DNA from 2 places in the Lysinibacillus sp. RS10 genome. Region 2 is predicted to be linked to the other one. Evidence: riboswitches for the same ligand, from Rfam matches in the RefSeq annotation. Region 2 holds a riboswitch; the other holds the start of a gene.
What was found. A riboswitch is a leader RNA that binds a small molecule or an ion and turns the genes downstream of it on or off. The one in region 2 is predicted to bind cyclic di-GMP.
Positions count from the first base shown of each region.

Region 1: another riboswitch for cyclic di-GMP. It lies ahead of ACB089_RS02485 (hypothetical protein); the one in region 2 lies ahead of ACB089_RS09480 (amidase).

Region 1 covers NZ_CP167122.1:478,925-494,100, reverse strand. The annotation lists gene ACB089_RS02510 (hypothetical protein) at 249-527, opposite strand; gene ACB089_RS02505 (imm11 family protein) at 985-1,566, opposite strand; gene ACB089_RS02500 (tRNA dihydrouridine synthase) at 2,137-3,099, opposite strand; gene ACB089_RS02495 (methyl-accepting chemotaxis protein) at 3,552-4,631, opposite strand; gene ACB089_RS02490 (hypothetical protein) at 4,675-5,388, opposite strand; gene ACB089_RS02485 (hypothetical protein) at 5,433-5,807, opposite strand; cyclic di-GMP riboswitch class I at 5,951-6,037, opposite strand; gene ACB089_RS02480 (bile acid:sodium symporter family protein) at 6,583-7,566, opposite strand; gene ACB089_RS02475 (FAD-binding oxidoreductase) at 7,577-8,962, opposite strand; gene ACB089_RS02470 (FadR/GntR family transcriptional regulator) at 9,210-9,935, shown strand; gene rlmD (23S rRNA (uracil(1939)-C(5))-methyltransferase RlmD) at 10,328-11,695, opposite strand; gene ACB089_RS02460 (hypothetical protein) at 11,917-12,039, opposite strand; gene ACB089_RS02455 (cytochrome d ubiquinol oxidase subunit II) at 12,052-13,077, opposite strand; gene ACB089_RS02450 (cytochrome ubiquinol oxidase subunit I) at 13,074-14,420, opposite strand; gene ACB089_RS02445 (diacylglycerol kinase) at 14,736-15,176, opposite strand, start outside.
Region 2 covers NZ_CP167122.1:1,844,932-1,860,107, forward strand. The annotation lists gene ACB089_RS09440 (aromatic acid exporter family protein) at 1-778, shown strand, start outside; gene prli42 (stressosome-associated protein Prli42) at 799-894, opposite strand; gene mce (methylmalonyl-CoA epimerase) at 1,020-1,433, shown strand; gene ACB089_RS09455 (acyl-CoA carboxylase subunit beta) at 1,439-2,986, shown strand; gene ACB089_RS09460 (hypothetical protein) at 3,119-3,286, shown strand; gene ACB089_RS09465 (hypothetical protein) at 3,351-4,310, shown strand; gene ACB089_RS09470 (M20/M25/M40 family metallo-hydrolase) at 4,561-5,676, shown strand; gene ACB089_RS09475 (chemotaxis protein CheW) at 5,702-6,190, shown strand; cyclic di-GMP riboswitch class I at 6,328-6,421, shown strand; gene ACB089_RS09480 (amidase) at 6,465-7,352, shown strand; gene nspC (carboxynorspermidine decarboxylase) at 7,395-8,534, opposite strand; gene ACB089_RS09490 (saccharopine dehydrogenase family protein) at 8,531-9,760, opposite strand; gene ACB089_RS09495 (hypothetical protein) at 9,976-10,176, opposite strand; gene ACB089_RS09500 (hypothetical protein) at 10,559-10,753, opposite strand; gene ACB089_RS09505 (hypothetical protein) at 11,070-11,810, shown strand; gene ACB089_RS09510 (LysE family transporter) at 12,275-12,907, shown strand; gene ACB089_RS09515 (Cj0069 family protein) at 12,942-13,988, opposite strand; gene ACB089_RS09520 (MarR family winged helix-turn-helix transcriptional regulator) at 14,524-15,018, shown strand; gene ACB089_RS09525 (beta-carotene 15,15'-monooxygenase) at 15,020-15,176, shown strand, end outside.

The DNA.
Region 1 (15,176 bases), 1.4 Mb from region 2:
TCATCATAGTTTGAAAAATTTTTTACTTGAGTTCAGATTTATTCAAGTGCTTAATGCCCCCATAATGTTAATTTATAATTATATTGTTTTTTCAGGTTATCAAATTCTAACGAAAGAAAATTATTCAAAACAACTTTTTAACGTTTGGTCGAACAAATCTTTATTAAAATCTAATTTCTTAGCGATGCTTTTTTCCTTTATGGACTCCGAACTATATATTAAAAGTTTCATTAAAGCATTTTTGAATATCACTTCATTTCTGTCTTCATCATCACTCCAACCAGTTTCATCCATACAAATATGGAGATCCATACACTTTTTTTGGGTTTATAACTAAGTTTATAGACCCCACTACTTTCGTAATATCTAGTCACATCTCCATTAATAAATAAAAAATAAGAAATCTCCGTTATATCATTTCCATAATTTTTATTTGCGAATTTTTCCTTTATTGAATCTTTATATTTATAAACTGTTAATCGAATATTTGAAACTCCACCATTTGCCACGGTTATATATATATCCATCAAAAACTCTCCTCTATCACTATGAATGTGGACATGGGCTTCCTGCCCTTTCATATATTTTCTGTGCTTTGGGGATTAATGTTTCACCTAGTTTACTGCCTGTCTGTTTTTCTTTAATAATCAGACCAAATGACATTCCCTATACCGTCATGCTGATACGCTTCGCCTCTTTTGTTGACGACTATCTCGATTAATCAAAACGTGGTTACTATATTCATCATAAGCCATAGGTAACTCGAATATCCATTAATCCATTTACCATAACCTTACAATAAAGATGAATAAATCTAATTTAAAGAAAGAGTGGCAATAAATCCAGATTTTATGGATCTTTGCTACTCTTTTATTAGGTTGAAATAAATGTTCTTTTTGTAAGAACAGCTAACAAGTATTAATTTCACATCTGAAGAAATTCTTAATTAACATAGAGATATACAAGCTTCCATTCAGAATTATATTATTTTAAATCAACAAATTCCGGACTACGTACATTTCCTTCTTTAACTAATAGAACACCTTTAATTTTTTCTGTTCTGCAAGCATCCACGAAAACTTCATCTACGATTATCTCTTCTTTTGATTCTTTCATTCTTACTACATGATATCCGTTTAGGGATTCTGGAATAAGAGCAATAATACTTAAACTAATTGGCCCATCAGGTATGGATTTAACTAGTGGTTCATAGTCTGATCTATTATGATCTAAACAAGGAATTTGATTTAAAACATTCATTACAAAGAAGGAATCATTTATTTCTCCCGTTTCTGTAGATTTTATAATTGCTGGGATAAACTCACAATCTGAACCTAATTCTTCTATTAGCATTTTTAGCTTTAAACTTACTAATTTACCACCGACTGTTGGTAAAATATCATATTGTTCTAAATAAGAATCGAACCTATCTACCACGTATAATAGTTTTTCACTCTGAGAATAAGGTATTCCTTTTTCCAAATCAAATCTATTATAATTGTTTTCATCAGAATAAAAGAAATATACATCTCGTTTGTATGAAGCTAACAATCTGAAATAACTCATATCATAATCATCCCGCCAGTCTCCAATCAACTTATATAACTGCCATACGTTTTAACAAATGTCATCCACAACTTTTGGTGATGAGCCACATATATGGCAATAGAATCTTTAATTGGTTATTTTTATCTGTAAATATGCTATTAAACCATAGTTAAAAAGTCAACATCCATACGAACTATTATTCTGAATAAACAAAAAAATAATACTGAAGGTCGGGAAAATTTGAATTTTAGTAGTTAGATATACTGTGTGAGAGAAGGATAAAGTGATACTTTAAGCAGTGGGGGGTATCTTGCTTTACGGACAGTTAATGTGGGATCAATCAGAAGGGCTTTATTGCAAAAGAAAATGGTACGGAAGATATTTCCGTACCATTAAAAAACAAAAGCAACAGCTTCTTTAATTTAATATTAAATTAAAACTAATTATCGCTTAAGGCTTTATACTTTCTTCCTTTTAAATTTAGCTTTGCTACGCACTCCACATGTACAGAGTATATGTGGCAACATAAGGATGCTGGTGGGTTTATTACATTCTTAAGAGTTACATCATTTCACTGTCCCCGTCCCATCAACATTCTTTTTCAAAGTTATCAAGCAATGCACGCACTTCATCTGTTGATTTCGTGTTCATCAATTGATTTCTTAATTCACCAGCTCCACGGAATCCTTTGACATAAATTTTGAAAAAGCGATGCAGCCCTGTGATTGAACGTGGTAGTGCTTCCGCATATTGATCTTGAAGATCAAGCTGCAGTCTTAAAAGATCAAGGTACTCTTTACTGCTATGCTCTTTTGGTTCCTTTTCAAAAGCAAAAGGATTTTTAAATATACCTCGCCCAATCATAACGCCATCAATCCCGTATTGTTCAGCAAGCTGCAGCCCAGTTTGACGGTCAGGAATGTCTCCATTGATTGTTAGTAGCGTATTTGGTGCAATACGGTCACGTAATTTTTTGATTTCCGGAATTAGCTCCCAATGCGCATCTACTTGGCTCATTTCCTTTCTTGTACGTAAATGAATAGAAAGGTTCGCTATATCCTGTTTTAAAATATGCGTTAGCCAATCCTCCCACTCATTTACATCGCTAAAGCCAAGTCGTGTTTTCACGCTGACAGGCAGTCCGCCCGCTTTTGCTGCTTGAATAAGCTCTGCCGCTACATCTGGACGCAAAATAAGGCCACTACCTTTCCCCCTCGATGCCACATTCGGTACAGGGCAACCCATATTAATATCGATGCCTTTAAATCCTAGCTCTGCCATACCAATACTCATTTGACGGAAGTACTCGGGATTATCCCCCCAAATATGTGCCACCATTGGCTGTTCATCTTCTGTAAAAATCAAACGACCACGCACACTTTTCATGCCCTCTGGATGACAATAGCTATCCGAGTTTGTAAACTCTGTGAAAAATACATCCGGTCGACCGGCTTCACTTACTACGTGACGAAAAACAACATCTGTCACATCTTCCATTGGTGCAAGTACAAAAAATGGTCGTGGTAAATCACGCCAAAAATTATCTATCATGTCAAACTCAAATCCTCTCACTATGGATACACCTTTAACTCTCGATCAAAAAGATAAAGCCCAATGTTCCACTTCTTTTACACTTATATCATGCTTAATAACTTATTATCAATACAAGTACATATGGACATTTATAATTTGTGAAAATCAGCAATGTTTATTTTAACGAAAGTCGGTGCTGAATGGTAATTTTTCTATATTAACTGCTTTTCTATTATACCAACTCCAACCAAGCTATCCCTTCACATTGTGGTGAGACTAGCCAGTTGCGGAACTTTAAAATAACAGTAAAAGCAGACGGCCAATTAGAGGTGCAATATCGCATTTCTAAACCGTCTGCTTTTTAATTTCAACGAATATTAAGTTAGCTATTCCAAGTTACGCACAGCATTCACTGTGTGCTGAGTGTTTGAAGCAACATAGGATTGTAGGTAGCTTTATGTAACCGGCTGCTAATCATTACTTCCATGATTTAATGAAGAAAGTAATTTTTCTGCATCATTTTTTAAATCTACAAGATACTCTGCTTCTTGAACTAGTTTTTGCATTGTATTTAATTCATCATCGCTAATTCCAACTAACTCTTCAAACATTTCTACTGATTCTCGCGAAATGAAAGAAATATCCTTCATTGCTTCCATAATTTGCAGAGAGCTCGAAGATAGTTCTTCTGTGCTTGCAGATGATTCCACATTATTTTCAGCAATAATTTTTGTAGTATCTACAATTTTTTCGAACATATTCCCGATTTCTAGTATTTTAGTATTTGTTTGTTCAAACTCTTCTGTTCCTTGCTTCATTGATATGACAACTTTGTTCGTCTCTTCTTGAATATTTTTTACAATATTCGAAACTTCATCAGCTGACTGACGTGATTGTTCAGCCAATTTACGAACCTCATCAGCAACTACAGCAAACCCTTTACCGTGTTCTCCTGCACGAGCTGCTTCGATAGCTGCGTTCAATGCTAATAAATTTATTTGCTCTGAAATCCCTGTAATTACTTTAACAATATTACCAATTTCGTACGATTTTTCTCCAAGTATATTGATTGCATCAAATGTCGTATTAATCGTTTGATTAAAATGCTCCATTTTCACCAACGAATCTTTTAACTTTTCATTGCCTTCTTGCGTTAATTCTAACGTCGTATTCGATTGTTCTGAAATTTGGTTAGATCTTATAGATAGCTCTTCAATAGCCACTGTGATGTCTTCGATAGAAGTAGCACTCTCTTCAGTAGCGACTAGTTGCTTTTTTAATCCTTTACCGACTTCATCGATTGCGGCCCTTACAGTATCAGCCTTCTCAGTTGCGTAATCTCCATGTTCTAAAAGATTTTTACTTTTTTCATTCACATTATTTGCGAATTTATTAAATTGCTCACTTACTTGACCTGCTGATATTTCATGCATTCCATTTAGTGCCTCTTTATTTATATGGGAATGACGTTTAAGTGAAAAATATCGGTAAGCAAAATACAAAGATGTACATAATAAAACGACAATAATTCCTAGCATAATAGCTTCCATGAAAAAAATTCTCCTATTCTACTAACGTATTAGTGAAGAAATTTTATAGTTCTTTTACAATGATGTAAATTCCATCTGCTACAGTCGGTGGAATACTGCTTAGATGTTCATTGCTTTCATATTTATGAACAATAAAACCCCCTTCTACGTTTACATATTTTGTTAGTCCGTGATACTTCTCCAGCACACGCATTGACTTTGGATTTGTCGCTTCAGCTAATACTAATCTTAAGCCTTCTTCTGTTGCTTTCTTTATTAATACATCGCCTAAATTTTGTACAATATCATGACGATTATGCTCACCAATTACACCTAATAAAAATAAATGTAACACTTCTCCATCTTCCATATCTTTTCCATAACGATTTTTATAATCTTCTAGGAAACGTTCATCAATATCCTCTAATACACGCATAACAATATTCATATCTGCAAATGTGCCTTCAAAAATATCCTCTTCGATAATTTCAAAGACATTCGTATCCCCAACTAATGCGCCTACAACATTTTGCTCTTGATCTAGTGCAACAGCACAGTATCCTTGATGAACATTTGCTTCAATATATTCCTTCGTAAATTGATAGAAATCTTCGTAAGGTAGTTTTAAGGCGTACCCGATAATCGGTTCTTGCACCCATTTGCCAGCAACCTCTACCCCAATAAATGTTTTTGCTAAACATTCTGCTGTCTTTTCAATTAAATCTGGTTGGTCCTTTGTAAGGATTTCATAAGTATATAATTCTTGAATTGTTTGCATCCTAAATTCCTCTTTTTCAAAATGTGATTATAGTTAATTAAAGACTAACGCATTGGTAATTGCGAAACATTGTCGACTACGGTTCCTGGGAAATTAACTCCCTCTAAAGCATTTCGCACTTGCACATAGGCAATTTTAGAGGTTGGATTAACAATAAATATATCTTTAAAGCCTAGTGAAGCATAAAACATTAATGTTTGTCCTAGTTCTGCAGAAATCTTTGAAGGGAGGGGTGATTGATGTGTTGCATCAACAACAAATGTATAGGTATTTTTCTGTACTTTTGACCCTGTCTCTGTCAAATCTTTTAAATAATCCTCTACAAGCGCTGGTTTAATAAACCCTATTATTTGGACGTGTACTTCTTTTTTGGCTTCATAAATCGCCATTTTATATTTCTCTTTATCAACGACTATCATCTCAAATCTCCTTTTTATAATTTTCTTAAAGCTGTTAGCATTTTTGTAATAAATATAAATAAATACATATTCAGTCCTTTGATTTTTTCCACAAAAAAACTATCCCTGAACATAATTAGGATAGCCAAAAAATCGCTTATCATCTTGGCAACCCGACTATCATTTTCCAAGAGGATTTTAGACTCGTAGCTTTGCGTCCTTACCTTTCGATAAGTTTGCCGTTTTCAATTTATTAAAATTACGCTGACATATTACTATTAGATTATAAATGTTTTGTAAAATTTTGTCGACTGTAGGTATTTTTCTCTAAAGAATATCGGAAGATTTAGAGAATTTTTCCGTATATTTAAAGGAATGGACAAGAAAATACTGTTTGGTGATTTTTTCACAGAGAGAATTTCTAATCATGCCCAGATTGTAGGAAAAGCAAATGGCTGCCTATTCTTTCACATTCATCTAATAAGAAGAATCAACTTCATTTTTCATAAATGCGTTATTTCACTTTATTCATTCCTTATTTGGAAACGTAACGATAAAAAAGAGTGGAATTTTAGGCTACATCCTAAAAATCCACTCATTATTATAATGCTACTTAAGCAATTTATCGATTATGCCTCGACACAATTGCGTCCGGAGGCTATAGGTCGACAGATGGTTTTAGTGCGAAAGCGTAGTGCTAACGCAACGGTAGCAACAGATAAATTGCCACAGGACGTGGTGTTCTTAAACTGAGTTCCTCTATTTTAGTGGATGTTTGAACACCCGCTGAAATAAGTTAAATACGAGTTCCACCATTGCCTTCCTGAATCTGTTCATTAAGCTGTTTCTTTACGTTCTCCGGTTTCTTCGACCAATAAGTAGCGAGAATCGGACCAGAAATATTATGCCAAACAGCACCAAGAACACTAGGTAATGCAGCTAAGGGACCAAAATGGGCAGTGGCTAACGCTACACCTAATCCAGAGTTTTGCATGCCCACTTCAATCGAAATAGCTCTTCGATTACTTTCATCAAGCCCTAGCACAAGAGCTGTTAAATAGCCAAACAGCAATCCGAATGCATTATGGAACACTACTGCCATAAAAATAATGGATCCTGCCGAAGCGATGCTATTGACATTACCAGCAACAACAGCAGAAACAATGATCATAATAGCAACAACTGAGATAAGAGGAACAACATTAATGCTTTTTTCTACGACCTGAGGGACCAATCTCCTTACAACAATACCTAGGATAATTGGGAAAATGATTACTTGAATAATTGAAGTAAACATTGCTATTGGATCCACTGGCATCCATTTGCCTGCAAGTAATAGCAGTATTAATGGTGTTGCAATTGGCGCTAATAACGTCGAAAAAGATGTCATTGTGATTGATAATGGTACATTGCCTTTAGCTAGATACACCATGACGTTTGAAGCAGTCCCCCCCGGCACAGAACCAAGAAGGACTAGCCCCGCAGCTAATTCCGCTGGCAAGTTCATAATATAAGCAATACAAAAAGCTGTAAGTGGCATGATAATATATTGGGCACATACACCAATGATGACGGGCATTGGATTCGTTAAAATCAGTTTAAAATCAACCGCTTTTAACGTCAGCCCCATACCAAACATAACAATGCCTAGCAAAATCGTGATATATCCTCCAAATATTAAAAATGGATCTGGAGCTATAAAGGCAATAACAGCTATACAGATGACCCATACGGCAAAGTATTTTCCAGCTATCGTACTAATGGCTTCTAAAATTTTCATACTTCCACCCCTATTTCTTTATTTTTAATATTTTATTTGGATTCAAAAGTGCGTCAGGATCGAGCGCTTGTTTAATCTTTTCCATCACAATCAATGCTTTTCCATGTTCTTTCTCTTGATATTTCTGTTTACCAATACCGACACCATGTTCTCCTGTACAAGTTCCCCCTTGTTCAAGTGCATACATCACAATCAATTCATTAAATTCATCCGCTTTTTTTATTTCATTAGAATCATTCATATCAATCATTAAAAGAACATGGAAATTGCCATCACCGACATGGCCAACAATCCCCCCTGTAAGCGCTAATAAATCAAGCGCTTCTCTCGCATGGGCAATAGCACCTGCTAACTCGGAAATCGGTAAACAAACATCGGTCACCATTAGCTTTTTCCCTGGATGTCCATGGATATAGGCGTAAGCTAAATTGTGGCGAGCTTCCCACAGCTGATTTCGAGCTGCATTATCGGTTTCAAATTCAATATTTTCACAATTGTGAACCACTACAATTTCTTTCATAAATTCAACGTCTTGCTTTAGGCCAGCTTCATTTCCATGAAACTCTAAAAATAAGGTTGATTGTTCCTTATAATCTGTTTTACTATGCAAGTTTATCTGTTTCATTGAAATTTCATCTACAAGTTCAACTCTTGCAATTGGGATTCCAGCTTGTAAAATACTAACGACTGCTTCGATAGCATCATTGACTGTTTTGAAGGATGCTCGAGCAGCCATAACATACTCTGGAATCCCATAGACTCGTACCGTCAATTCAGTAAAGCAACCAAGAGTTCCCTCAGATCCTACAAATAGACCGTTTAAATGATAGCCAGATGAAGATTTTTCTGCTAAATTCCCCGTGTGAATCACCGTACCATCTGAGAGAACAACCTCTAAATCTCGAACCTGATCGCGCAAAGTCCCATATTTAACAGATGTTGTTCCACTAGCATTTGTTGCTGCCATACCCCCAAGTGTTGCATCTGCTCCCGGGTCTACAGAGAAAAACAATCCGTATTTTTTCAACTCTTTATTCAACTGAGAACGCGTCACCCCTGGTTGAACTTTCACAAGAAAGTCCTTCTCCCTAACTTCTAATATTTTGTTCATGAGGGAAAAATCAACCATTATCCCATGGTCATAAGGAATAACATGCCCCTCTAAGCTTGTTCCTCTTCCATATGGCACTATCGGTACTTTATATTGATTTGCTATGTTTATTATTTTACTCACTTCTTCCGTCGTTGCCGGAAACACAACAATATCTGGTAAACTGGCACTATGATACGATTCATCACTGCTATGTTGTTCTAAAATCGTTTGATTGATTGTTACTTGACTTTCTGTAAGAATTCTCTGTAGAGCAATCACTAACTCTTCATTTGTCGTAATCATTTCATTCTCCCCTTTTTACTCTCATTCTTTCAAAGTATTTGCTAATGGTATTTTAGTTGTTTGAATTACAAATATATATGTCATACCAATTTATTGAATTATTCAAATTGGTCCAACCTTTATTAATTGTACTAAATATTCAGAAAATATCAATAATTATTATTTTTATTAAATTGATAATCCCGAAGTATTTCTGTATGATTAAAGCGTTTACAGTACTATGTATTTGAGGGGAATGACATAGGTAATGCCACAACCAAAGAAAAAAGCATATGAAGTAATTGTTGATCAAATAAGGGAATATTTTTTAAATGGGGAATTACAGCCCGGAGAAAAACTCCCGACGGAAAGAGAATTAGCGAGTCGTTTTAATGTAAGTCGAACATCGGTTAGAGAGGCACTTCGGAAGCTTGAAATCAAAGGAATTATTGAAATTAAACAAGGCAGTGGCAGCTTTATCAGAACACCAGAATACCATTCATTAGGAGAAGAACTTTCATCTACAATCATAAAAACTGAAAAAAAACTAATATATGAAATGTTAGAACTTCGCCAGGCACTTGAAGTTGAATGTGCCTTTTTAGCTTCACGACGAGCTACTTCTGAAGACTTAGAACGAATTGGTAAAGCATTAGAAATGATGGATCAAGTTAAAAATGATGTAGAATTAGGAATTCAAGCTGACCTAAGTTTCCATATTAATATTGTTCTCGCTTCACATAATTCGATATTCTTACAATTATTCCAAACCCTTAGTGAACATATGCAAGACACTATCCGTGTTACCCGAAGACAACGCTTGAATGATCCAGAACGTACGCAAGAGACCATTGATGAGCATAAAGAAATTTTCTTAGCAATCGCAGCTGGTGATGCAAATCAAGCCAAACAACTCATGGAAAAACATATTACGCAAATAAGGCGAGAATTGACAGAATCGCTTTTAAGTCCTATTGGAGAACAACACGACTAAAACCATGATCACTCCTAATAGACAACTATAGATTTCATAATGACGAGCGGTTTTAAATTGCTCTTGTCAGCGTGATTTTGTAATAAAATAAGTGAAAGTTAAATCAGTGGTTTTTTTCCGACGCACAAGATGTGCTAGTGTCGACTTTGCTAAAAACATTTGCGAGGAATAACCTTTGAAGCAGGACATGGTGTTTTTGATATCATTTTTATAAAGTACGGATGAAATTGTTGAATTTTTTATTAAATCATGCCAGAAAAAGACCCGGATTCGTATTGAATCAAATCCGGGATATTATTGATAAAGAACCTTAAATAAGAAAAGTTTATTTTAACTGAAAATCGGTCTTGAAACGGAAATTTTTATTTTGTTGATGAGATTTTTCTTTTATTTTACAATACTAACTCCAACCAAGCGACCGCTTCACAATGCGTTGAATGTGGGAACATATCCACTGGCTGAATCTCCTGTGTTTGATAGCCCCCATCCTCCAAAATACGGAGATCACGCGCTAGTGTACCTGGGTTACAGGACACATAAACAACACGTTTAGGACGTTGCTCTAAAATCGTCTGAAGAAGAGCCTCATCGCAGCCTTTACGTGGTGGGTCCACTACTAGGACATCCGCTTCCTTGCCTTCCTTATACCAGCGTGGGATCACTTCCTCTGCTGGGCCGGCCTCGAAATACGTATTCGTAAAGCCATTTAATGCTGCGTTGCGTTTTGCATCTTCAATAGCTTGTGGGACAATTTCAACACCCATAACAGCCTTTGCTTTTTCTGCAAGGAATAATGAAATGGTGCCGATCCCACAGTAAGCATCAATTACTCGCTCATCACCCTGTAAGTCAGCATAATCTAATGCTTGTTTGTAAAGGACTTCCGTTTGCTCAGGGTTTACTTGATAAAATGAACGGGCTGAAATTTCAAAGCGAACATCACCAATTGTATCGATAATAACGTCCTTGCCCCACAGGTTCACGGTTTCATCACCGAAAATAACGTTCGTTTTGTCGCTGTTAACGTTTTGCATAATGGATGTGACATTCGGGACAAGCTTCTGGATTGTCGCAACAGCTGCTTCTTTTTGCTGGAATTTTTTCTTTTTCGTTACGAGAACAACCATGACTTCACCAGTTGCTCGTGCTTTACGAATAACTACGTGGCGTAGCATTCCCTCATGTGTTAGCTCATTGTATGGTCGAATACCGATTGCCGCTAATTCCTTTTTCAAGCCTGTAAGAATAGCATCCGCTTCACCTGTCTGAATTAAGCAACGCTCCATATCGACAATGCTGTGAGACTTCGTTTTATAGAAGCCAGCAATTGCTTGTCCTGCTTCATTCGAGGAGAAAGGAATTTGGGCTTTATTACGATATTGCCAAGGCTCTTCCATGCCTTTCACAGGTAGAACAGGCGCATCAATTTTACCAATACGCTGCATGACATTACGCACCATATTCTCTTTCCATTTTAACTGTCCTTCATAAGACAGGTGCTGTAATTGACAGCCACCACACTGCTTGAAATATTCACAAGGTGCTTCTACTCGATCTGGCGATGGCTTAAGAATATCTACAACTTTCGCAAAGCCATAATTTTTTAACGTTTTTAAAACATGAACTTCCGCCGTCTCATTAGGAAGTGCCCCTTGGATAAATAATGGATAGCCATCGACCTTTGCAACGCCATTGCCATCATGTGTTAAATCTTCTATATAAACTGTTAATCGGTCATTCTTTTTCACGGGTGCTGACATTCGTACATCCTCCATTTCAATCTCTTTATTGTAGCATGTGTTGGCGGATGAAAAAAGAACAAGACTTGATCTTGTAAGCTATTTGCTCAACATCCATGACCTGAGCAGTACGACACTCCACCCGAGCAGATTCGTCTTCCACTTGATCACTTCTGCACACGACCCGAGCAGTAATGCCATATGCTCGAACCTTCCAAAGCTTAAAGTAGAAAAAAGAGCCGCTATTCGCGACTCTCTCCTTCCTCTTTTGTTACATGGTGATCTTTTGGTGCCCACCAGAAAGCAAACACAATTCCGAGGATGACTACTATAAATGGCGCATAAAACATGAGAAATTTCTCCATCACTCTAACCTCCTATGCGTGATTGTCTTCTTTTCCTGTCACGTAATTTTTGTTGAACAGGAATAATTTCAACAATAAAAATAGTGATGGAATAAGCAGACATAGACCTAAGATAAATGCGATGACGAGTGCAATCGCCATTTGTGTACTTGTAAAGCTATCGTAAATTGTTAAATATGGATACAGTAAATACGGATATTGTGCGATACCATAAGCGAAGAATGCCAAAGCAAATTGGGCAATCAATAGTCCTACTGCAAGGCCGTAATTTTTTCGCATCCAAATTAACACCACAGTAATGATAAATAGTACGGCTGAAATGGCGAACACCCACCATAAATTAACCATATTATTGTAAGTTTCAGGATTGATCGATTTCATTTCATACATAATACCAAGCGCGCTCACCATTAAAGGTATCGCCCAAACAAGTGCGTATTTTCGCATTAGTTTTGTTGCTTCTACATCCTTTGCTTTATGGGCATACCATGTTAAAAACACAGCTGAAATATAGAGTACCGCTGCAATGCTCAAGACGACAATACTCCAAGCAAATGGGCTCGTATACAATGTCCAATAGTTTAAAACCGGTTGCCCATCAACCATATCAACATAGCCACCTGCAGCAATCGCAAAGACAACAGAAAGTGAGGCCGGAATGAGTAATCCTGCTATACCATACGTTAGCGTGTATCCGATATGTCCACGTGAGCCATATGATTCAAACGCATAGTAGGAGCCTCGTATGGCAAGTAGCACTAGCGAAATACTAACTGGCACAAGTAAAATCGTTCCATAATAAAAGGCTGTTTGCGGGAAAAACCCAACAATCCCAACAAAGAAGAATACTAAAAAGACATTCGTTACTTCCCAAACCGGTGATAAATAACGTTTAATAATATTTGTTAAAATATGATTTTTGCCAACGAGTAGACTGTAGGCATTGAAAAAACCTGCCCCAAAATCAATTGAAGCTACAATGACATAGCCAAATAGGAAAATCCACAAAACTGAAATACCTAAAATCTCTAATGTCATAAGATGTCACCGCCTTTTTCAGAATGGCGATCTGCTAATTCACGCTCAATTGGATTCTTTTTGAACATACGAATTAAAACTACAATACTTCCTATGCCCAATACAGCATACACGCCTGCAAACAACAGCAGCATTAAATCCACATGGTCACTCGTTGTGGCCCCTTCTGGTGTTCGCATTAAACCATATAAGACCCAAGGCTGTCTTCCAACCTCAGCAAGCCACCAGCCCGCTTCAATTGCAATAATTGAAAGTGGTCCACCTGCAACGACAATCCATCTAAACCAACGTGTATGAATAAACAGCCAACCACGAGCTTTCCCGACTACATAAAGCAATGAAACTAATACCATAAACATGCCAATAAACACCATGAGATCAAAGAGATAATGAATATACAGTGGTGGTCGATCTTCTTCAGCAAATTGATCTAAGCCAATTACCTCTGCATTTGGATTATTATGCGCTAAAATACTTAGAGCATAAGGAATTTCAATTGCATATTTTACTTCGTCACCATCTAATACACCCAATAGAATAAGTGAGGCTTTATCGTCTGTTTCAAAATGCCACTCAGCTGCAGCTAATTTTTCTGGCTGATATTCTGCTAAGTATTTTCCTGAAAAATCTCCAATAATCGCCGCTGCAATGGAGAAAATCAGGCCAATCTTCATAAGTAAAAATAATGATTTTTTATGGTACACATGCTTAGAACCTCTAAGCATACGGTATCCTGCAATTGCTGCTAACACAAATGCTGCTGTCATATAAGCAGTAACGAGAACATGCGCTACCTTTGTCGGCATTGCTGGATTAAACATTGCTAAAAAAGGTTGAATATTTACAAGTTCTCCGTCCACAATGTCAAATCCTTGAGGTGCATTCATAAACGCATTCACAATTGTTATAAACACAGCTGACATCGAAGCACCCACAGCTACAGGAATTAATAGCAGCATATGCTTTTTCTGACTTTCAAAGCGATCCCAAGTATATAAGTAGATGCCCAGGAAGATGGCTTCAAAGAAAAATGCAAACGTCTCCATAAAGAGCGGTAATGCAATTGTTTGGCCCGCAAGCTGCATAAAGTTCGGCCATAGTAAAGACAACTGTAAGCCAATTGCTGTCCCTGTAACAACTCCGACTGCAACTGTAATAACAAAACCTCGTGCCCAACGTCTTGCCATTAAAATATAGTGCTCATCATTCTTTTTATATCCAGTCCATTGAGCAATCATAATCATTAACGGGACACCTACACCAATCGTTGCATAAATAATATGGAACGATAACGTCAGCTCCGTTAATACTCTACTCCAAAAGACTGCTGATTCATTCACCATTTCATTGCCTCCTAACTACCAAATATTCTTCCAAGCATGGAAAGTAGCATAATAATTGCAACGCCAAAGCTTAGCCATATGAGCTTTCTTTCCTGCGACTTATACAAAGTCAACACTTCCTTTCTTACCCCATACTCTTATTTTCCACTATTGCCATGAAAAAAACCTTTATAATGGACCGATATTTCGGCCTATTATAAAGGTTTCAAATTTTGTTCAAGTAATATACGCACATTTGCCAAACATTTTTCTTAATTCGTTCACAATCCTCATTATAGACAATTCTTATGGTAAAAATAGTCAATATTTAGGCACTTAGATACGGTCTTCCTCACGAATATCTTCAATGGGAACAAAAATTTCAATATGGCGCTTTAAGTTTTCAAATGTTGCAGGTGCATCCCCACCATACTCACCGTCTAAGTTTAAATGTATCTCGTCTTCAGTAGATACTTTTACAACACTTGCCTTTTTATAAATTACACGATCATCATTCAAATGCTCGCCCCTTAATGCCATTGCGGCAAGCTGAATAAATTCAGGTAAGCTTACTTTTTTCAATACTAATAAAGTAAAGTAGCCATCATTAATGCTTGCGTCTGGTGCAAGCTTTTCAAAGCCACCTACTGAATTGGTTAAGCCACATAAAAACATCATGGCATCCCCATCAAACACTTCACCATCATATTCGATACGCATATGAGAAGCTTTGATTGATGGAATCATTTCTACTGCTTTTACGTAATAAGCTAACTG
Region 2 (15,176 bases):
TGCATTTTTGAGCTTTGAGCTATTTACCTATCATCCGCTTACATTAGCAGGTATGCTTATCATTTTTATACCAACAATCGTGTCATTAAAGGTAGCAGATGGTTTTGTTTCGAGTGCGGTTATTATTATGCATATTTATGCTGCTAAAAGTTTTTCATTGGCACTTGTTTATAATGAATTTGCATTAATGGCGATTGGCTATGGGACGGGAATAGCTATAAATATGTATATGCCAGACATTCAAAAGGAATTAAATTACTATCGAGTTAAAATTGAGGAACTTTACAGTAAGATTTTTTTAGAAATTGCCAACTATTTAAGAGAAGGCGATACAATGTGGGATGGACAGGAAATCATTGAAGCAATCACAGCATTAAATAATGCGAAATCCTTAGCATTTAAAGATGTTGAAAATCATTTTACGAGACGGAAAAATGACTACTATGTTTATTTTGATATGCGTGAAAAACAGCTAGAAATTATAGACAGGGTCCTTCCAAAAATAACGGCACTTCCTGTTATAGTACAAGAGGCAATTATCGTTGCCGACTTTCTGCAAGACCTCGGTGAGCACGTTCATTCAGGAAATACGGCTCGCCATTTTAGAGAAAAACTAGAGCAGGTAAAGCGAGATTTCGCCCAATTACCTTTACCGAAAAACCATGAGCAATTTCTAGCACAAGCGGCACTCTATCAATTTATAGAGGAAATGGATCGCTATTTAGAAATTAAGCAGACTTTTAAAGGTTTAAATGTAAAGAAAGAGCGTCCGCAGTAATGCAGACGCCTCGCCTTTCTTTATACTATCATTGATAAACCAAATGCTAGAGATGAAATTAACATAATCGCGATCATAGTATAGATAACGATTTTTTGAAATTTTTTATTACTCATATGCTCGTTCGCTCCTTCTTTTCTTATAAATAGTTTAGCAAATCTGAAAAATTTCTCAAGTAGTAGAGTTTTGACGAAAAAGTCTGTAAAATAGATTATGTACCATAACAGAAGGAGATGTCACCATGGAGAAAGTAGATCATATTGGGATTGCAGTCCGCAATCTTGATGAACGCATTACATATTATACAGAAACTTTAGGCTTAAAGTTACTGAAAGTGGAAGAGGTTGAATCTCAACAGGTTCGTGTTGCATTTATTGATGCGGGTAACGTGAAAATTGAGTTATTAGAACCGATGAGTGAAAAAAGTGCTATCCACGGATTCATCGAAAAACGTGGGGAAGGTATTCACCATGTAGCTTTCGGTGTGACAGGAATTCGTGAACGTATGGCAGAGCTTCGCGAAAAAGGCGTACGTCTATTATCCGATGAACCAGGACCAGGTGCTGGTGGTGCTGAGGTTGCTTTCATGCATCCGAAATCATCTTTCGGTGTGTTATATGAATTATGTGATAAAAGTGGAAAAGGGGATAAGTGATCAGTATGGATATGTTCGACAAAATTAATGACTTGTATGACCGTAAGACGGTAATTGAACTTGGTGGTGGCTATGAACGCATCGACAAGCAACATGAAAAAGGGAAATTAACAGCTCGTGAGCGTATTGAATTATTACTTGACGAAGATACATTTTTTGAAATCAACCCATTCATAACACACCGTACAGTAGACTTCGGTATGGACAAAATGGAAGGTCCTGGTGATGGTGTAGTCACAGGTTTTGGTAAAATCAACGGACGTCCAGTATACTTATTCTCTCAAGATTTCACAGTATTTGGTGGAGCGCTTGGTGAAATGCATGCCAAAAAAATGGCAACAGTAATGGACCTAGCTGCGAAAAATGGTACACCATTCATCGGTATAAATGATTCAGGCGGAGCTCGTATTCAAGAGGGTGTACTTTCACTAGACGGTTATGGCCATATTTTCTATCGTAATGCAATCTACTCTGGAGTTATTCCGCAAATCTCAGTTATCATGGGACCATGTGCTGGTGGAGCGGTATATTCTCCAGCAATCACAGACTTTATTCTAATGGTTGATAAAACATCTCAAATGTTCATTACAGGACCTAAAGTTATCGAAACAGTAACAGGTGAAAAAATCTCTGCTGAAGATTTAGGTGGTTCTAAAGTAAACAACGCAGTAAGTGGTAACGCTCACTTCCGCGCACCATCTGAAGAAGAAGCAATTAATCAAATTAAAAAACTATTAAGCTACTTACCACAAAATAATAAAGAAAAAGCTCCAAGACAGCCACGTCCAGAGGTTGATGACTATCTTCCAGAAATCGTGGATACTGTGCCAATCGAAACAACTCGTCCTTATGATGTACGTAAAGTAGTGGAGCAAGTAGTGGATGAAGGTTCATTCATGGAAGTTCACTCGGAATTTGCTAAAAACGTAGTCGTTGGTTTTGCGCGTATTGCTGGTGAATCTGTTGGTCTAGTATGTAACCAACCTAAAGTACTAGCTGGCGGGTTAGATATTGATTCTTCGGACAAGGCTGCTCGTTTCATTCGTACTTGTGATGCTTACAATATACCAATCATTACATTTGAAGACGTTTCTGGCTTCTTCCCAGGTGTTAAACAAGAGCATGGTGGGATCATCCGTCACGGAGCTAAAATCCTTTATGCATACTCAGAAGCAACTGTACCAAAAATTACAGTCATTCTCCGTAAAGCATATGGTGGTGCATACGTTGCCCTTAACTCTAAATCAATCGGAGCAGACCTTGTATTTGCTTGGCCTAACGCAGAAATCGCGGTTATGGGAGCGGCAGGTGCGGCAAACATCATCTTCGCGCGTGAAATTGCAAAATCAGAAGATCCAGAAGCAACACGTGCAGCGAAAATTGAAGAATATAAAGAAAAGTTCGCGAATCCATACGTTGCAGCATCTCGCGGTATGGTAGACGATGTTATCGATCCACGTGATACACGTATTAAGCTAATTCAAGGGCTAGATATGCTATCAAACAAACACGAAACACGTCCAGAGAAAAAACACGGAAACATTCCTCTATAAGAATTGTACAAGTCTAGTAGTCATTCGATTACTAGGCTTTTCTTTTAAACTTGAACTAATTTGAGAAGTTAAAGCCTCCGCGGATTATGCGAGTGAAGTGGCACATCGGACACCCTCAGGAAGCTTTGCTCTGTGCGAAAGCGACAAATGTTTCTAACTGCGCGAAAGCGAAGCGACAGCGACAAATGTTTTATCTGCGCGAAAGTGAAGCGTCAGCGGCAAATGTTTTATCTGCGCGAAAGTGAAGCGTCAGTGGCAAAGCGCCCAGCCGTAACGGAAATCAACCACACGTTATGGTGATGAGACAGATAATTGAAACATATCCTCGTTTCATCCGTACATATATGTAGAGGAGTTGAGATGAATGGAATGGAAACAATTACAAAAAGAGCAGGAAATGATTCATGCACAATTAAGAACTGTCAGTAGGTTAAGTGAACAAAGGGATTTAATTGAAAAGCAAATCGAGCATGCACAACAGGAAATTTATAAACATTCTACAGCACTCAATCAAATTCGTATGAAACTCGATAAGTTAGAAGGCTTTTCTTTTATGAATATGATCCGAACGTGGACAGGGCAACAAGATGAGCTACGTGCAGAAGAAATCGACAAGGCAGCCGTGTTTGAATTAAAAATAAATGAAGCAAAGAAGATGGAAACTGATTTGACAGCTGATTTAGGGCAAGTAAACACTAAACTTACTCAAATTGATGAACAAGTGTTGCACGAGGCGTTAAGCGTATTAAATGCTAAAAAGAAAAGCTACTTACAAATACATGAGCCTGAACAGGCAAAAAGGCTTGAACAATTAGCGCATGAAGAAATGTTAACGAAACAACTAATTGTAGAAATAAAGGAAGCTGAAGAGGCTGGTGAAGCAGCACTTACTAAGCTTGGACAAGCAGCAGAGTCCTTGCATTCCGCAAATGGATACTCAACATGGGATACGTTTTTTAGTGGGGGACTTATTGCTACACATTTAAAGCATGATGCACTTGATAAGTCGGAAAATTATCTTCATAATGCTCAAATAGCTTTGCAACGTTTTCATAACGAACTACTGGATGTACATGATATGTCTACGAAAACATTACCAGTTGAAACAGATGGATTTGTAAAATTTGCGGACTATTTCTTTGATGACATTTTTTCAGCTTGGTCCGTCCATTCCAAAATATCAACAGCAAGAGAACAGGTTTCTCGTGTACAAGATGATGTACATAATACGATTTGGCGTCTACAGGATAAACATAACAAGGCAGAGGATTATTTGCAGTCTCTACAAAAAGAGAAAGAAGCTATTTTCCAAGCATCGATATAAAGCAACCTGTGAAAAGAATCTCCTTCTTTCACAGGTTTTTTCTTCATTTCGCAATAAAAAAAGTACAGCACCGCGGCAACATTTGTGGAGGAAGCGGCTCGACGCTCGCTCGTAGGAAAGCGAGGAACCCGTACCCTGATAAAATAACGTAGTTCTTAAAAGCGAATGATTTAAACTCTGCAGACGTTGTGCTAAAATAAAATATATACTATAACGTGGAAAAACACGTAAACTAAGGGAGTCTTCCAACATGACAAGTCGTTTAGTAGAAGAGTTTTTTGAACTCGTACAAATCGATTCAGAAACAAAACATGAACAAGTGATTGCGCCGATTTTAATCGACAAATTAACAGCACTAGGTTTTACAGTAGAACAAGATGATGCACATACTCGTAACGGGCATGGAGCAGGGAATATACTTGCAACATTAAAAGGTTCGTTAGATGTCGAACCTATTTATTTTACTTCGCATATGGATACAGTTGTCCCAGGTAAAGGTATTAAACCGTCTCTTCGTGAAGATGGCTATATCGTATCCGATGGCACAACAATTTTAGGTGCTGATGACAAAGCTGGCCTTGCTGCTTTATTTGAAATGGCTAAACGCTTAAAAGAGCAAAATATTGAACATGGAGATATTGAATTTATTATTACAGCTGGTGAAGAAAGTGGACTTGTTGGAGCTAAAGAGTTAGATCCATCTAAAATTAAAGCAAAATATGGTTTTGCAGTAGACAGTGATGGCAAAGTAGGCGGTATTGTAACAGCTGCACCATTCCAAGCCAAAATCTTCGCTAAAATAATTGGGAAAACAGCTCATGCTGGTGTTGCTCCAGAAAAAGGAATATCTGCGATTACGGTTGCTTCTAAATGTATTGCACAAATGAAGCTTGGTCGTTTAGATGAAGAAACGACAGCAAATATCGGTCGCTTTGAAGGTGGCCAGGCAACAAATATTGTATGTGATGAAGTGACAATACTAGCGGAAGCACGTTCTATCGACAAAACGAAGCTTGATGCACAAACTAAGCATATGCAGGAGACGTTTGAGCAAGTTTCTGCTTCATTAGGGGCAAAAGCTGAAGTAGAAGTGAAACTAATGTATCCTGGCTTCCGTGTAACAGAAAAGGATAAAGTTGTTCAAGTGGCAATGGCAGCTGCACACAGCATTGAACGTACACCAAAGCTTGGTATTTCTGGTGGTGGATCTGATGCCAATGTTATTGCTGGCTTCGGTATCCCTACAGTAAATTTATCTGTTGGTTATGAGGATATTCATACAACAAATGAAAAAATACCAGTAGAAGAATTAGAAAAATTAGCAGATTTACTTGTCGAAATTGTAAAAGAGTCTGCAAAAAAATAACAACAGAGTCGAAGGATGTGACCGCATGGAAAGTGTAAAGGCAGTAGTCTTTGCTTGTGGTACAGAGGAATATGCAGTACCTGTGGAGCAAGCGATTTCGATTGAAAAGTTAGAACACGTAACACCTATTCCTCATTTACCCAATTATCTACTAGGCTTCACAAGAATTCGTGGTGAGCTTGTGCCTGTGCTTGATTTTGAACGTATTCTTTACAACCGTTCTTCAAATACTGCAACAGCACGTGTTATCGTATTGAACACGGATGTTGTGAATTATGGATTACTTGTGACAGAAGCTCGTGAAATTCTTGATTTTGATGAGTCTGTATTAAAGCAAGTGGGACTTGTCAATTATTCAAAAACACGCTACTTTACAGCTGTGGCAAATCTGGAAAATCGTATGATTACATACGTAGACCCAAAAATACTTGTGAATTCATTAGAAGGTATTCGTGAAATTATTAATTATTTGCACAAATTGCTTGAAAATGAAAAGGAAAACGTAGAGGCTTAGTACTCTACGTTTTTTTTTGCTGCTATAGTAAAAATCACCTGTGTTTATACGATTTTATCGAACAGTACTCCCGATAATTATCAATTGGACCTACAGACATTTTCGTTCTAACTGCGTATTATGTAATGTAATAAAACTACTGTAAAAGGCAAACTTCACCGAAAGGGAAGGACGCAAAGCCATGAGTCTAAACACTATATTAGTATAGTGCATGATTGTCAGGTTGCCAGGTTCTGTTCTATGAGCCTTGGTAAATAGAATGGAGATGTAACATATGGTAAGTCGTTCACTATCAAAAGCAATCATTGCTTTTATAGTAACAATTGTAAGTACGCTAGGATTAACAATAGGGAAGGTAGAGGCAACGGCCATGCAAGATAGGGCTACTTGGTTATGGGATACGATGAAAATTGTTGAAGATGAAACAGGCGTACTCCAATTTTTAGAAAGCAAAGATGTTAACAAAGTCTATTTACAGATTAATACTGATATAGCAAATGACAATTATAAAAGCTTTATTGACAAAGCAACAGCAAAAGGTATAAAAGTATATGCATTGGATGGTGCTGCAAGTTGGGTGTCAGAGGATGGCTATAAAATGCAGGATCAACTGTTTGAGTGGTTAAATACATATAATGAGCGTGCATTAACAACAGAGCAATTTTCTGGGGTCCACCTGGATGTAGAGCCCTATCTAAATAGTGGGTGGAGCTCGAACCAAGTAAATACAATCGAATCCTATCAAGCGCTCCTTACTAAAGCGAAAGAGGAGGCCAATCAATTACAAATACCTTTGGAAGTCGATATGCCATTTTGGTTTGATGAGATCGCTTATAGCAATCAATATGGCAATGGTATATTAGCTGAATGGGTTATCGATCAAGTGGATAGTGTTTCGATCATGGCCTATCGAGATGCAGCAAAAAACATTATCAAAATAGTTGAAAATGAAATAGAGTATGCACAAAAAGTAAATAAATCAATTGTGATTGGTGTAGAAACAGGCGCTTCTAATGAGGGGAAAACAATTACCTTTTATGATAATGGAGAAGCCTATATGAATAAACAATTAGCAACGGTTCATCGTCATTATGCCAATAAAACAAGCTTTAATGGTTTTGCCATTCATCATGTCGATAGTTGGATGAATATGCGGCCATAATAAAAAATCCTCTCCAGCTGAAGTTGGAGAGGATTTTTTCTATTAGGAAAGTCGACCGCTATAGTCTTCAAATTTAAATTCACGAATAACTTTAATGCCTTCTTCATCGTTATAAGAAACGATTGATGGAAGATTTACCCCATTAAACATATGGTTTTTCACCATTGAGTAATGTGCCATATCCGTAAATACAAGACGATCTCCTGGTTTTAAAGGTTGTTCAAATGAATAATCACCAATAATGTCACCAGCAAGACATGTAAGTCCGCCTAGACGATATGTGTGTGCTAGCTCATTTGCTTGACCAGAACCGATAATCATAGGGCGGTATGGCATTTCTAGAACATCTGGCATATGACATGTTGCCGATGTGTCTAAAATTGCTAAGTCCATACCGTTTTTCTGAATATCAAGAACAGTTGCTACTAAATAACCAGTATTTAGTGCAACAGCTTCACCTGGCTCTAAATATACGAGAAGGTTATACTTGTCTTGGATGTAATTAATGATATTCACTAGCTTTTCTACATCATAATCTTCACGAGTGATATGGTGACCACCGCCAAAGTTTAACCATTTCATTTGATGCAAAACATCACCAAATTTTTCTTCGACAACTTGTATAATACGCTCTAACGTATCTGAATTTTGCTCACACATTGCATGGAAGTGTAAGCCATCAATACCGTCAAGCTGTGACTTGTCGAAGTTGGCTAATGTTGTACCTAGGCGAGAATTTGTGTAGCAAGGATCGTAAAGGGCTGTTTCAATTTCAGAGTACTCAGGATTAATACGAATACCACATTCAATTGTTTTACCAGCAGATTTTACTTTATCCTTGTACTGTGCCCATTGGTTAAATGAGTTAAACACGATGTGCTCAACATAGCCCAGAAGCTCGTCCATCTCATGCTCCATATAAGCAGGTGCATAAACGTGTACTTCCTTGCCCATTTTTTCATAGCCAAGTCGCGCTTCGTGAAGTGAACTTGATGTAATGCCGGCTAAATATTTACCTACTAAAGGGAATGTTGAATGCATTGAAAACCCTTTTAAGGCAAGTAAAATACGGCAGCCAGTGCGATCTTGAATTGATTTTAAAAGCTCAAGATTTTTTGTTAATAATCGCTCATCCACTACGTAAGAAGGGGATGGAACTTTTGAGAAATCAATTGGTTTCATTGGTTTATTTCCTTTGCATCTAAATCAAGGTCAAGTAATTCTGGATTATGGCTTTCTTGCCATGGTAGACCCCATTTATTTAGCGCATCCATGAATGGATCTGGATTGAAATCTTCGACGTTCCAAACGCCTGGTTTACGCCATTCACCGTTCATCACAAGCATCGCGCCAATCATTGCAGGTACACCAGTTGTGTAAGAAATCGCCTGTGAACCAACTTCGTTATAACATTCTTCGTGGTCACATACGTTGTACACATAATAAGTTTTTTCCTTACCATCTTTTAGACCGCGAACGATACAACCGATATTTGTTTTCCCTTTTGTACGTGGTCCAAGTGATGCTGGATCAGGCAGTACTGCTGTAAGGAAGTGGATTGGTTGAATCATTTTTCCTTCAAACTCGATAGGCTCGATAGAAGTCATACCAACATTTTCTAATACTTTTAAATGTGTTAAGTATTTTTCTGAGAATGTCATCCAGAAACGGATTTGCTTTAAGCCTTTAATGTTTTTAGCAAGAGATTCTAACTCTTCATGGTATAACAGATAAATATCTTTTGGTCCAATTTCTGGTAAGTTATACACTTCTTTTTTCTCAAGTGGTGCAGTTTCTATCCACTTGCCTTCTTTCCAGTAACGACCATTCGCAGTAATTTCACGAATGTTGATTTCTGGGTTGAAGTTTGTTGCGAAATGATAACCATGATCACCAGCATTTGCATCCACAATATCAATGTAGTGGATTTCATCAAATTCATGTTTTTGAGCATGAGCTGTGAAAACGCCCGTTACACCTGGATCAAAACCACTACCAAGTAATGCAGTTAAGCCAGCTTTTTCGAACTTCTCTTTGTAAGCCCATTGCCATTTATATTCAAATTTTGCCGTTTCAGGTGGCTCGTAGTTTGCAGTATCCACATAGTGTACACCTGTCGCTAAGCAAGCATCCATAATCGTTAAGTCCTGATAAGGTAGTGCTACGTTAATGACAACATCTGGTCCAAAGGCTTTAATAAGCTCAATAACCTCTTCTGTATTGTCTGCGTCTACCTGTGCAGTTTGGATCTTTGTTTTTCCGCCTTCTAGTTTTTCTTTTAGAGCGTCACATTTTGAAACAGTTCTACTTGCGATACAAATTTCCTCAAATACGTCCGAATTTTGAACACACTTGTGTACCACAACACTGGCTACTCCGCCAGCTCCGATAATCAATGCTTTACCCAATTGTCTACCCCCAAGTTCATAAAAGTATTGTCAAACAAGCTGATTATACAGAAAATTGATTTACTACTCAATCATTGTTTTTAAATTTTCTACAAAAAAATTTATTTTTCTACAACAATCAGTCGTATTCAGAGGGGAATACCACGAAAAAAGAAGCTTTCTATGAAAAAAAATCCCTTTACTACTGCTGTAGAAAAGGGGAAAAATGAGGCTCATCACCATAACGTGTGGTTGATTTCCGTTCCGACTGGGCGCTTTGTAGCTGTCGCTTTGCTTTCGCACAGATAAAACATTGCCGCTGCCGCTTCGCTTTCGCACAGATAAAACATTGCCGCTGCCGCTTCGCTTTCGCGCAGAGCAGAGCTTCCTGGGGGCGTCGGGGCAACAGATGTTTTTTGTGCGAAAGCGCAGTGCAACGTAGCGGCAGCGACAGGAAGTTGGTCACGAAGGCGTTATCACAGGACGTGATGTTTTTAGCCTTCGTTCCCCATACCGCTTCGCTCCAGGGTCTCGGGCCAACAGATGTTTTTTGCGCGAAAGCGTAGTGCTAACGTAGCGGCAGCAGAGGGTTTTGTTTGTGCGAAAGCGCAGCGACAGCAACAGCACCGATGTTGGGCACGAAGGCGTTATCACAGGATGTGATGCTCTTAGTCTTCGTTCCTCGATCGCTAATCCCCAAGGAGTCGCCCAGTCTCCACTCCAATCAACTAATATACAGTCCATATATTTTAAAAAATGATAGCTCATCCCAATTCTAGTAATAAACTTCGAAACTATATTTTCCACCCAGCGATTTATTTAGAAAAACGATTTGAAATTTTCATCCCGCCATAAATAAAAAAAGATAATGAGTAATGTACTTAAAATTCCCGTCACAAGGGCATAAGTACTGAGGGCCACGTCCACTTGACTTTGCAGAGCATAAATGAAAATAGCTCCTAGTGTAAATAAGTTTCCAATAATAAGCGATATAAAATGAAAGCGACTATTCATAGCAAGCCCTCCTTTATATTGAATGCACAAATGATGTAGATAGACTACTTCAATTATCTCATAATTCAGAACTTTATCAACCTTTTTTGATAAGGGTAAATAACAGTACTTTTCTAATACAATGTCTTGCTATTGAATTAGAATGATAAGAGAAAAGTCCTGGAAGATATGTTAATACCAGCTCAACAAATGGAACATACGGCATATTAAATTAGTTGAATTGAAAGAATTTTTAGATGATAATAGATCCTTTTCTCTCTAAAGATGGTAAACTACCTATAAGACTTTTCTTTTGGTGAAGGTGAGGATTTTAATAGTGATCAAACAGTTTGATGAGCAAGTCCAACAGATAAATGAATTATTTTTAAGTGGAAAAGTGAAAGAAAGCTATCAGTTAGCGAAAATAGTTTTAGCTGATAGAGCGTTTATTGAACATGAATCATTGGCAACAATTCAACAGCACGTCGCGTTGTTAGAAGCGAACGGCTATGCAAATATGCCTGTTCCGTCTGCTGAGAAGGAGAGGCAAAGTGTTGAACGGGCAGATGGCTCCTACCCAGAGCGTGATGTACTCGCTGCTTATTTAGGAAGTCAGGATGATGAACAGTTTGCTAAAGTGGTAGACGAATTATTAGCTGGATCCATTGAAGCGCAAGCGAATGCCTACTATACAATGGCTGAATATTTTGTTCTTGCTAAGGAGCATGATAAGGTAATGGCGCAATTTGTCGAAGCGGTAAAATTACAGCCAAATAAAGCTCTTTACTGGGGAGCCTTTGCACAGTTTTTGAACCGTAGTGAAGGCAGTCCGTATTTGGCACTGCGTCTCATTGAAGAAGCAATTCAGTTAGATAGCATGAACCCTCGCTGGTACTATATTCAAGGAAATATTTTCTTGCAACTTGTTGCAGCAACAAAAAATTTAAGCTATTTACCGGCTTTAGAAGAAGCCTGGGAAAAGGCTAAAAAACGCTGCTCTGCTAAACAGATTGCCCTAAAAGTGGACATTGCGAAATCCAATGACCTACTATTGCAATGGAAAAAGCAAATGTTATAGAAAGAAAGGATACCTCTCGTAGTTAGGGGGTCTTAGAATGCTATAAGTCTGACTTCAAATGATGTCATATAATTAAGGAATCATAAATAAAATAGGGAATGAACAATCAGGTTTACCTATATTAATAATTATTCCATAAAAATGAATAATTATTAATATTTACATCTTTTTCTGTATTTTTATGCTATAATACAACTATAAACGGACGTATGAAACTTATTTTATCTTTATTCAGCAGATCTTTTCTGTAGCGAAAGCAAAGCGACCGTTACATCCACCTTTCTAGGTGAAGAGATGAATGCGGATTTGGTTCCTTTTCAGTAGGTGCCCAAACACCGACTGAATGAAGATAAAGCCTCCGGCGGATGTCACGGATATTGAAAGGAATGGATTGTGCGTGCACAATTCAAAATCCGAACGCAATTACGCCAAGGCGAAATTGATTGCATGAAAGAAGTGTTGCTTTGAGTTTATATGTAGCGTATGTGTTGGTAGGACTTGCGATTGCCATGCCTGTAGGAGCCATTACAGTAGAAATGACAAAGCAAGGACTAAAAAATGGTTTTATGCATGGCTGGGCTGTAGGGCTTGGTGGTATGACAATTGATGTTGTATTGGTTTTTGCTTTGTATATGGGACTTGCCTCCATTTTAGCAATGCCCATCATTCAAATTCCTATGTGGCTTATAGGGGCTGGCTTCTTATTCCTTTTAGGTTTGGATTCAATAAAAAATGCTGACCAGGATATTACGCTGGCAGGAGAGAAAGTGACAAAATCGTTTTTCACTTCTTATCGAAATGGTTTACTAGTAGCAATTTCGCCTGGAAATCTAGTTTTTTGGGTAAATGTTTTTGGTGTCGTACTAGCCAAATCATATGGGCAAGGGGAGTCAGCTAGTTTTTTAGTCATTGCTGCAGGGGTTCTGAGTGGCATATTGTTACATGATATAGGCTTGATGACCATTATTTCTGTTACCCGTAAAGCGATGAGTCGTAAAGTCATTAAGTCGCTTACAATAGTAGCGGGCGTATTATTAATTGGCTTTGCAGGGTATTTTATTTATGAATTTATACAAGCGATCAAAGTGTATATATAAAAAGTGCGATCCCAAAAGATCGCACTTTTTCATTTTATGCTGAAATATCGGTATTTTCACTGATACAAGCCAAAATTTCTTCTGCTACTTGATGTGCTAAAGAGAGTTCAGAAGTGAAGCCTACACATGAACAATTCATTTCTCCTAAAATATAGCAATCCTCGCCAGCTTCGTTTGTATCTAACATGAAATCGGCTGTCCAAATTAACGGTAAATTATAATTGCCGAGTAAGCTAGTAACGAGAGGGAGCTGGGTTAAAAAGTTTTGTACAAGCTCTTCCCAGTCTTCCGGTGCGTCATAGCGATATTGCGCGCCTGAGAACAGTGTTGCACTAAAAGCGTCTTCGGAATCTGCTGGTTTTTTATGTACTACGTGAACTGCTTTATCACGCAACATAAATAAGCGGATTTCACCTTCAGTAATACGAGGAAGGAAGCGCATATCAATTAGCATGCCATTTGGACCTGTAATGTACTGTTCACAGAACGTCATGAAGTCTCCGAGTTTCCAATATTCCACATGATTATCTTTTGCTTCGGTACATTTAATCTCCGCATCAAGTGGCACTTCTGTGATCCCTTCAGCAAGAGGTTCAACTAATTTTACTCGCCATATCCCTTCGCCCGTTGAACCACGATTTTGCTTTAGAACTCGTTCAGTAATAGCAAGAGAGGTAGGGAATTGGGCTTTAAATGCTTCAATCGTATAATAAGCAAATGTATCATTGGGCACTAAATTTGTAGAAGACAGCTTTGATAATACATCTTTAGAGCCATAGCCAATCATTGCATCGGGATGAGGCATACCGATGACACCTTCATTACATAGCTCGCGTAACATATCAAAATATTCTTCCTCTTGCTGTAAGTTTCCGGGATTGATACGTGATACAAAGGCTGCACCATACTCTTTGACATAATGATAAATTTCCTCTTTTTTTGTAACATCAAAGAAAATGACTTCTGCATCCTGTCCTCGTTGTTTTAGCGCATTCACCATTGGCATTGTATCTTGTCGATAGCCATCTGGTCCCTTATCTGTGCCGCCACGAACCTCGAAAAAAATAACTTTTTTATCCATAAAAAAATACCCCTTTAATATGATTGATGATATTTTCAGTATACTGGACAGACAAGGAAAAAGGATATATAAAATAAGTAAATTTTATGTATAGATTCATCGTTTTTATGATCTGTTATAGGAATTAATGACTAATATTTTCGGAATAATCCGAATTTATTGGATTTATGCTAAGCGTGTTTTTTCTAAAAAACAGTGAGGTATAAAATTAAACATAGAATAAGGAATGTTCCGATAAATTGAAAACCACTGAAGGAAATTTTAAGCCAAATTACACTTGTTATAACAGCTGTAAGGGGTTCTAAGCTGCGAAGCAAGAATACGTGGAAGAGAGGTAAATATCCGCGCGCGAAGCAAAGGAATAGCCATGAAATGAGAATCAAATCCCCATTTGTGAAAAATTATTGAAAATTATAGGTAAAAGGATGGAGCCTTTTGCACTGGATTTATTTACAGCTATAACCAAATGTGGTAAAGTAAAGTTAATAGTAAAGAAGACTTTACTATTAACTTTACTTAAAGGATTTGGTTTTTAATGAAAAAGGATGAAGAACTTCTATATCACCTTGTACAGGAAATAAATGATGCCATTTATTCGATGGATAGTCATTTCATTAAGTTACATCAGAATTTAGTGACTGATGATTTATCACCTAAGCAACTAATTTTATTAGATTTTATTGAAAAAAATAGCCAAGTGACGATAGGACAGATTGCAAGTTATTTGAATATTACTTCAAGTGCTGTCGGTCAATTGGTTAGTAAACTTGAAGAACAGCAATATGTAACTCGGAGTATTAATCCTGAAAACCGACGTGAAATATTTGTAAGTCTAGATACTTCAGGCTTTAAGTATTTTGAACGAGAGGAAGAAATAAAACGATTTATTATCTCTAAATATTATTCAAAGCTCGAATTAAGTGAGCTTGTGCAATTAAAAGAGGTTATTCAGAAACTCAATCAAATTGTCATTAAGGAAGGCACTATCGATGCATTAAATGATCATCATTTGAAAAAAGGGGAGCTGTAACATGATCGCTTTAAAGAAAAAGCAAAATATATGGCTAGCATTTTTGTTAGTCGTTCTCGCTAGTAATTACACACTCTATAACACGGGACTTGGCTTATCTATTTTACCAACTGAAACAAATGGAGTTGTCATAGGGTCATTAATTGATTTTCTCCTTG